DNA from 2 places in the Streptomyces sp. NBC_01474 genome. Region 1 is predicted to be linked to the other one. Evidence: riboswitches for the same ligand, from Rfam matches in the RefSeq annotation. Region 1 holds a riboswitch; the other holds the start of a gene.
What was found. Region 1 has a riboswitch for ZMP and ZTP ahead of OG758_RS04955 (bifunctional 5,10-methylenetetrahydrofolate dehydrogenase/5,10-methenyltetrahydrofolate cyclohydrolase). Riboswitches for the same ligand answer to the same signal wherever they lie in the genome.

Region 1 (4,214 bases):
GCCCACCGGAACGCCCCATGCCGTACGAAGCGCACGCATGAAGTCACGCTGCGGCAGTGGCTCTGGGGCGGCGAGGTTCACGGGCCCGTCCAGGTCGTCGCGTTCGATCAGGAACCGGACCGCTCGGGCGAAGTCACGGTCGTAGATCCAGGACACGTACTGGCCGCCGCCCGCGACCGGACCGCCGAGGCCGAGCCTGGCCAGACGAAGGAGGATGTCGAAGACGCCGCCGCGATCGGGGCTCATCACCATCGCGGAGCGCAGGGCGACCTTGCGGGTGTGCGGGGTGTCCGCCTGCTCCTGCGCCCGCTCCCACGCCTTGGCGATCTCGACGCTGTAGCCCCAGTAGCCCGGGACGCCGGCCTCGTAGCCGCCGAGCAGGCCGGTCGCCTCGTCGTTCGGCGCGGCGAAGCCGTGGGCGTAGATGGTCGCCGTACTCATCTGCAGCCATACCCTCGGAGGTCGCGCGGCGGCGGCGATGGCCTCGCCGACGATCTCGGCGGACCGCACGCGCGAGTCCATCATGGCCCGGAGGTTGGCGGGGGTGTAACGGCAACTGACGCCGCGTCCGGCGAGGTTGATCACGACGTCGCTGCCGTCGACGACGTCGGCCCAAGGGCCCAGGGTCTCGCCGTCCCAGCGCGTCTCCCCGTCGCGCACCGGCCGCCGCGTGAGGACCACTACTTCGTGTCCCGCTTCGGCCAGTTCACGCTTCAGGATCGTCCCTACCTGTCCGGTGCCGCCGGGTGTCACGATCTTCATGGAGCCCCCTCATCGTGTCGGCACCACCTTACCGCAGATATTTGAACGCGTTCAAATAGGGAGAGGGGTAGCTGGGCAAGATGGCCCTCAGACCCGGTCGCTGACGTGCAGGTCGAGTCGAGTCCCCTCGTGCCCGGCGTCTCCACCCCAGGCAGGAGCCGCATGTCGTGGTCGTAGCCCCCGCCCGCGAGCGACCGGAAGGGGACCGGCGTGGCCGTGAAGAGTGCCGAGCCGTCGGGCGAACTCCGTCCGCGCCCTGACGAAGCGGTCGTCTGGGAGCTCGTTCGAGCTGTACACCGCGAACGGCTCCAGCGGGTTCATGCCCGTGAACCAGAACAGGCCGTGCCGCATGGGGTGCAGGACGTCCTCGAGACTTCCGTGGATGCCTCGATCGGAGATCGCCGACTCGCGCGCGCCGACGGTCACCGACACGAGCGCCAGCCTGCCCGTCAGGGAGCTTTCGCCGTACGGCGGCGGGACCGCGGTGCCGTACGCGAAGCCGCTCGTGAAGACCCGGTCGATCCATCCCTTGACACCGCTCACAGTGCGGAGTTCAGGCGTATCCGGGACAGCGGCGAGGTCGTGATGCGCGCGGCGGGGCGCACGCGCCTGAGGCGCCCGGTGGCCGGGCTGCTCACCCTGGACTTCGAGACACTGCACGTACCGGCCGCGCCCGGCGAGACGGGCCCGGTCGTGCACGTCTTCAGCACCGAGGAGGGTAGCGCGGAGGCCACGGCTCTCACATGGCTGACCGAAACCGTTACAGTGGCGGACAGGCCGTGACTGGCGCTGAGGTGGAGAACCACCGGGGAGCGGCCTGACCAAAGGGTCGACGTATGCCGTGCGCCTGGGCGAATGGTCAATGACGCCTGGGAGGCGACCATGTCCCCGACACAGACAGCCCACCTCATGGACGGCACCGGTACGGCCCGGCGCCTCGTCGAGGAGTCCGCGGGCAGAGCGGCGGAGCTGGTGAGGCGTACGGGCTCGGCGCCCTGCCTCGCGACCGTACTGGTGGGCGAGGATCCCGCCTCCGTCACCTACGTCCGTATGAAGCAGGCCCGCTGCGCCAAGGCCGGCATCGAGTCGCGGCGCGTCCAGCTCCCCGCCGGAACGACGACCGCGGAGCTGGTCGCCGCCCTCCGCGAGCTGTCGCAGGACGCGTCGGTGCACGGCATCCTGCTCCAGCACCCCGTGGGCCCGCACATCGACGAACGCGCGGCGTTCGAGGCCATCGCACCGGAGAAGGACGTCGACGGCGTCACCATGACCTCGTTCGGCGCGATGGCCTTCGGGCTGCCCGGATTCGTCTCCTGCACACCGGGCGGAATCATGCGGCTCCTCGACGAGTACGACGTCGATGTCGCGGGGCGGCATGCCGTCGTCGTGGGCCGGAGCGCGATCCTCGGCAAGCCGGCCGGGATGCTTCTGCTCGCCCGGGACGCCACGGTGACGTACTGCCACTCCCGCACGGCCGACCTGAGCGCGTACGTGAGGGAGGCGGACATCGTGGTGGCGGCCGTGGGACGGCCCCGGCTCATCCGCGGCGAGGACATCAAGCCCGGCGCGGTCGTCATCGACGCGGGCTACAACGCGGGCAACGTCGGCGACGTCGACTTCGACACCGCGGCCGAGCGGGCCCGCCTGATCACTCCCGTCCCCGGCGGGGTGGGCCCCATGACCATCGCCGTCCTCCTGGCCCAGACCGTCACCGCGGCGTACCACCAGCTCGGCGCGGACCTAGATCGCGCACTCGTCTGACAGGACCGCGCCGATCGAGCATCCGGGATCCCTGGTCGGTGGCGGCGTCGAGGAGTCCGGCGGCCGCCACCTCGAGGGCGGTGCGCGGCAGCGGCTCGCACTCCAGCGGTGCGCACACCTCGAAGCCGAGGTGCCGCACGGCCGTCTCCCCCGACGGCAGCATCTGGAGATACTCGGGACCGTCGGCTTCCTCGCGCCCCAGGAGGAACTCGACGGTCAGCAGCGTGCCGGCGGCGATCCACGGGGATCCGGCCTGCGGTTCACGGTCGATCAGCGTGAACTCCCACTCGTACGGGCCCGTAGGCGGCGCCGCGAGGAGCCACCGGGCGAACTCGGCGGCCCGCGGCGCGCCTTGACCCAGTGGCAGGCGCCCGAAGAAGTACCCGTCGAACCACCAGCCGCCGCCCGCATCTCTGTCGAGGGCGATCCACAGATCCTCGACGGGGCGGCCCGGGTAGTGGGACCCACGCCCTGCGAGGCGAAAGAGCGGACCGGTCCCAGGACGCTCGCCTCCGTACACCATCACGCGATCTCCCTCGCCCTCCGATGCTCAGGCGACCCAGTGCGGCCGTCGCGCGGCGCACGCCGCAGGAAGGCCGGCGGCGAGCGCGGTCGCCATGCGGTGGACGGCTTCGCGCAGGGTGTCCGCCGGGGTCGTGTACGGGATGCGCATCCGCTGCTCGAAGATGCCGGGGTCGGTGGCGAAGCAGGCGCCGCTCTCGATCCGGACGCCGTTGTCGAGGGCTCGTTCGGACAGCGCGGAGGCCACCGGTTCACCCAGGTCGACCCACAACGACAAGCCACCGGGCGGCAGTTGCCAGGACCATTGCGGCATGTGTTCCGTCAGTGCGGCGACCAACGCGGCGCGCTGCAACCGTAGTTGCTCGAGTCGGGGCAGCAGAATCCCGTCGGCTCGGTCCAGGAGGGCGAGTGCCAGGAGTTGGTCGACGACCGATCCGCCCATGTCGGTGGCCACGCGCTGGCCCGCGAGTTCGGTGACTAGCCGTGCGGGCGCGCGCAGCCAGCCGATGCGCAGGCCGCCCCAGTGGGTCTTGCTCATCGAGCCGATGCTGATGACCCGGCCGGTGCCACCCTTCGCGGCGTGGGAGGCGAAGGGAGGCGGCGGGGGGACGTCGAGCGCGAGGTCGGCCAGCGTCTCGTCGATGACCAGCCAGGTACCGGACCGCTCCGCCGCACGCAGGACGCGTACCCGCTCGTGTTCGGGCATGAGGCAGCCGGTCGGGTTGTGGAAGTCGGGTATCAGGTAGACAAGTTGGGGCACGACCTGGCGGAGAGTCGATTCGGTGATCTCGATGTCCCAGCCGGTGTCGGTCACGGGGACGGACACGGTACGCAGCCGGGCTCGACGCAGTGCCTCAAGGGCGTTCGGGTAGGACGGGTTCTCGACCATGACCCGGTCGCCGGGGCTGCTCAGCAGTCCCAGGACGAGGGTCAGCGCGTGCTGTGCGCCGGATGTCACCAGGATCTGTTCCGGCAGGGTGGCGAGGCCCCGTCGGGTGTAGCGCTCGGCGATGGCGGCGCGCAGGTCGGGCAGGCCGTAGGGGTGGTAGCCGGGGGTGTGTGCCTGCTCGGCGAGTTGCGGGGTGATGTGTACGAGGGCGTCGACGAGTGCCTGTTGTGGGAGCCCGGGGGACGCTCTGGCAAGGTCGATCGCGGTGTCCTGGGGGCCG
Region 2 (4,214 bases), 3.8 Mb from region 1:
CCGCCGCCCCGAGCGCGCAAAGCATTCCAAGAAGCACAAAGCGACTGTAGAGGGTGTGCCTACGCCGACCGGCCCGTGAGCGATTCCTGCTCCGGTGGCTCCGTGAGCGGCTCCCCGTCCGGTGGTGCTCCCGTGAGTGGCCGGACCACGAGTCGGCCGCCCGTGCGCCGGAGGCGCACCGCCGTCAGACCGCCAGGACCGCCCGGAGCTGGTCGAGCCCCCAGTCCAGGTCCTCCTTACTGATCATCAGAGGGGGAGCGATCCTGATCGTGCTGCCGTGGGTGTCCTTGACCAGGACGCCCTTGGCCATCAACTTCTCCGAGATCTCTCTTCCCGTCCCGTACGACGGATCGATGTCGACCCCCGCCCACAGCCCGCGTCCCCGCACCTGCGTCACCTTGCCCGTGCCCGTCAGCAGCCCGAGCTCCGCGTGGAGATGCTCGCCCAGCTCGGCCGCCCGCTGCTGGAACTCCCCGGTGCGCAGCATCGCGATGACCTCGAGCGCCACCGCACACGCCAGCGGATTCCCGCCGAACGTCGATCCGTGCTCGCCCGGCTTGAACACCCCGAGCACCTCGCGGCTGGACACCACCGCCGACACCGGCACGACCCCACCGCCGAGCGCCTTGCCCAGCACGTACATGTCAGGCACCACGCCCTCGTGCTCACAGGCGAACGTCCGCCCCGTCCGCCCGAGCCCCGACTGGATCTCGTCCGCGATGAACAGCACGTTCCGCTCGCGGGTCAACTCCCTTACCGCCGGAAGATATCCGGCCGGCGGTACGAGGACACCGGCCTCGCCCTGGATCGGTTCGAGCAGCACCGCGACGGTGTTCTCGGTGACAGCGCCGCGCAGCGCCGTCAGATCGCCGTACGGCACGATCTCGAACCCCGGCGTGTAAGGACCGAAGTCCGCGCGCGCCTCATGGTCCGTGGAGAAGCTGACGATCGTCGTGGTGCGTCCGTGGAAGTTGTTGCCCGCCACGACGATCTTCGCTCTGCCGTCGAGCACCCCCTTGACCTGGTACCCCCACTTCCTCGCCGTCTTTACGGCGGTCTCGACCGCCTCCGCCCCTGTGTTCATCGGCAGCACCATGTCCATGCCGCACAGCTCCGCGAGCTGGGTGCAGAATGCGGAGAACCGATCGTGATAAAAGGCGCGGGACGTCAGCGTCACCCGCTCCAGCTGCGCCTTGGCGGCCTCGATGAGCCGCTGGTTCCCATGGCCGAAGTTGAGCGCTGAGTAGCCTGCGAGCATGTCGAGGTACCGGCGCCCTTCGACATCCGTCATCCACGCGCCCTCCGCCGTGGCGACCACGACGGGCAGCGGATGGTAGTTGTGCGCACTGTGCGCTTCGGACGCGGTGATGAAGGCTTCCGTTGCGGCATTCGGAGGAGTCACAGCAGTCACGGGATCTCCGTTCTTACAGCTCTGATGGCGCGAAGACGTGGGCTTGTGGCCTCTTCCTATCGTCGCTCGCATCGTGGACCTGGAAACCTCGTCCTGCGGCGCGCCCGGTAGTGTGGCCCGCAGGGCCGTGACTGGCGCGCTGGGATGGGACCGACCATCGGGGAGCGGCCTGTGAACTGTGTGCCGTGCGCCTGGGCCGACCCGTGAACCTCCTGCTCTCGACCTCGCTCGAGCAGGGGAGGTCCCATCCGTCCGGAGGTCAGTCATGTCAGAGCCCACCCTCTCCACCGAATCCGTAGCGTTCCGCAGCGCCCTCGACGTGATCCGGGCTGTCGAGCCCCGCGTGGCCGACGCCATCGGCCAGGAGATCGCCGACCAGCGCGAGATGCTCAAGCTGATCGCCAGCGAGAACTACGCGTCCCCGGCCACCCTCCTCGCGATGGGTAACTGGTTCAGCGACAAGTACGCCGAGGGCACCGTCGGCCGCCGCTTCTACGCCGGCTGCCGCAACGTCGACACCGTCGAGGCCCTCGCCGCCGAACACGCCCGCGAGCTCTTCGGCGCCCGCCACGCCTATGTACAGCCGCACTCCGGTATCGACGCCAACCTCGTCGCCTTCTGGGCCGTCCTCGCCCAGCGCGTCGAGGCACCCGCCCTGGAGCTGGCCGGCGTCCGCAACGTGAACGACCTCTCCGACGCCGACTGGGCCGAGCTCCGTCAGGCCTTCGGCAACCAGCGCATGCTCGGCATGTCCCTGGACGCCGGCGGCCACCTCACCCACGGCTTCCGCCCGAACATCTCCGGCAAGATGTTCGACCAGCGCAGCTACGGCACCGATCCGCAGACCGGCCTCGTCGACTACGAAGCCCTGCGCGCCATGGCCCGCGACTTCAAGCCGCTGATCATCGTGGCCGGCTACTCCGCGTACCCCCGCCTGGTGAACTTCCGCATCATGCGCGAGATCGCCGACGAGGTCGGGGCGACCCTCATGGTCGACATGGCGCACTTCGCGGGCCTGGTCGCCGGCAAGGTCCTCACCGGCGACTTCGACCCGGTGCCGCACGCCCAGATCGTCACCACCACGACGCACAAGTCGCTGCGCGGCCCGCGCGGCGGCATGGTGCTCTGCGACGACTCGCTCGCCGACCAGGTCGACCGCGGCTGCCCGATGGTCCTCGGCGGTCCGCTGCCGCACGTCATGGCCGCCAAGGCCGTCGCCCTGGCAGAGGCCCGCCGTCCCGAGTTCCGCGACTACGCCCAGTCCGTCGTCGACAACGCCCGTGCCCTCGCCGAGGGCCTGACCCGCCGTGGCGCCACCCTCGTCACGGGCGGCACGGACAACCACCTCAACCTGATCGATGTCGCCACCTCCTACGAGCTCACCGGCCGCCAGGCCGAGAACGCGCTCCTCGACTCCGGCATCGTCACCAACCGCAACTCCATCCCCTCCGACCCGAACGGCGCCTGGTACACGTCCGGCATTCGTATCGGCACCCCTGCCCTGACCACCCGTGGCCTGGGCACCGCGGAGATGGACGAGGTCGCCGGCCTCATCGACCGCGTGCTCACCGCCGCCGAAGCGGGCACCACCAGCAAGGGCGCGCCCTCCAAGGCGCAGCACGTCCTGGACGAGAAGATCTCCGACGAGGTCTCCGCGCGAGCGTCCGACCTGCTGAGCGGCTTCCCGCTCTACCCGGAGATCGACCTCACCTGATCGCTTGACCGGCCCGTCACCGGCCGCACCGACGGGCCGGTCAGTGCGCTCCCCCAGCCGTGAGAGCTGGAGAGCGACCCTCAGGAATCGATCAGCTGCTGCCGTGGTCCCGCATCGGGCGGGGTCCCGCCCGATGCGTGACGACCCGGCAGCCTGTCGGCCAAGGGCCGCAGCACCAGAGCCAGCGCGGCACCCGCCACCAGACCCGGTATCGCCCACCACCAGTCCACCCCGCCGTGAGACCCGACTGCCGAGGCCCGAGCGCCTTCGGAAGGCCCGGCATCGCGACCGTCGGCTGCCGGAGCTGGAGCTCCACCGAGGGCTTCCTTGGACCGGTCCGGCGACTGCCAGGGCACCGGGAAGATCGGACTCCCGCCCTTTTCGGACCGCGCGCCCATGACTCCGAGGTCCTTCAGCAGCGCGCGCAGCTCCGCCGGCTTGCGCGCCTTGTGCCAGTACCCGTTGTAGGAGTCCGGCACGTGCGTCGCTGTGTGTATCCAGACGTCCTTCGTGCCCGGCGAGTCCGGATAGACCCGGTCGACCCGCCACGGCAGCACGTCGTGCACCAGCCATGTGACATTGAGCTGACGCCCCGCGCCTATTCCCAGGCCGGGCGGCTCCTCCCGGCGCCCCTGGTCCGGCTCGCCGAGGAGACTCTCCAGCGGCCCGTACTTCTTGTCACTGAAGTAGAGCGACGCGCTCTGGCCGCTCTCGGGCGACACCACCAGAACGCTCGTCGGTCCGCCCGCCGACGCCCCTGACGCGCTCAGCAGCATCGAGGCGAGTGCTGCCATCAGTGCCACCGCCAGTGCGGCCGCCCTTCGTACTGTTCGCATCCGTTCCCCCAGCTGCTCCCGGCACGGCCCGCCCGTGTCGATTCACTTCTGGTACACCGCTCGACCCGACCGGGTTCCCAACTTCGGTGTGCGAGTTCTCGGTTGATCGAGTTCGCCGGCCCGGCCGACGGACATCAGCGGAGGGAGTCCGGCTTACGTACCGACCGTGCGATCTCCATCGCCCGTTCCCGGGAACCGACTCCCTCCAGGCGGAGCGTCATCTCCTGTCGACGGGTCCACAGGAGCGTCGGGC

Region 2: linked by a shared signal. The riboswitch ahead of OG758_RS21765 (glycine hydroxymethyltransferase) and the one ahead of OG758_RS04955 (bifunctional 5,10-methylenetetrahydrofolate dehydrogenase/5,10-methenyltetrahydrofolate cyclohydrolase) in region 1 are both predicted to bind ZMP and ZTP.

The regions. Positions count from the first base shown of each region.
Region 1 covers NZ_CP109449.1:1,011,929-1,016,142, forward strand. The annotation lists gene OG758_RS04940 (DUF1731 domain-containing protein) at 1-762, opposite strand, end outside; gene OG758_RS04945 (NAD(P)H-dependent oxidoreductase) at 850-1,305, opposite strand; partial or broken gene OG758_RS04950 (MmyB family transcriptional regulator) at 1,315-1,545, shown strand; ZMP/ZTP riboswitch at 1,532-1,622, shown strand; gene OG758_RS04955 (bifunctional 5,10-methylenetetrahydrofolate dehydrogenase/5,10-methenyltetrahydrofolate cyclohydrolase) at 1,645-2,523, shown strand; gene OG758_RS04960 (hypothetical protein) at 2,471-3,049, opposite strand; gene yczR (MocR-like transcription factor YczR) at 3,074-4,214, opposite strand, start outside.
Region 2 covers NZ_CP109449.1:4,762,787-4,767,000, reverse strand. The annotation lists gene OG758_RS21775 (hypothetical protein) at 1-25, opposite strand, end outside; gene rocD (ornithine--oxo-acid transaminase) at 185-1,411, opposite strand; ZMP/ZTP riboswitch at 1,529-1,615, shown strand; gene OG758_RS21765 (glycine hydroxymethyltransferase) at 1,677-3,125, shown strand; gene OG758_RS21760 (hypothetical protein) at 3,206-3,919, opposite strand; gene OG758_RS21755 (hypothetical protein) at 4,096-4,214, opposite strand, start outside.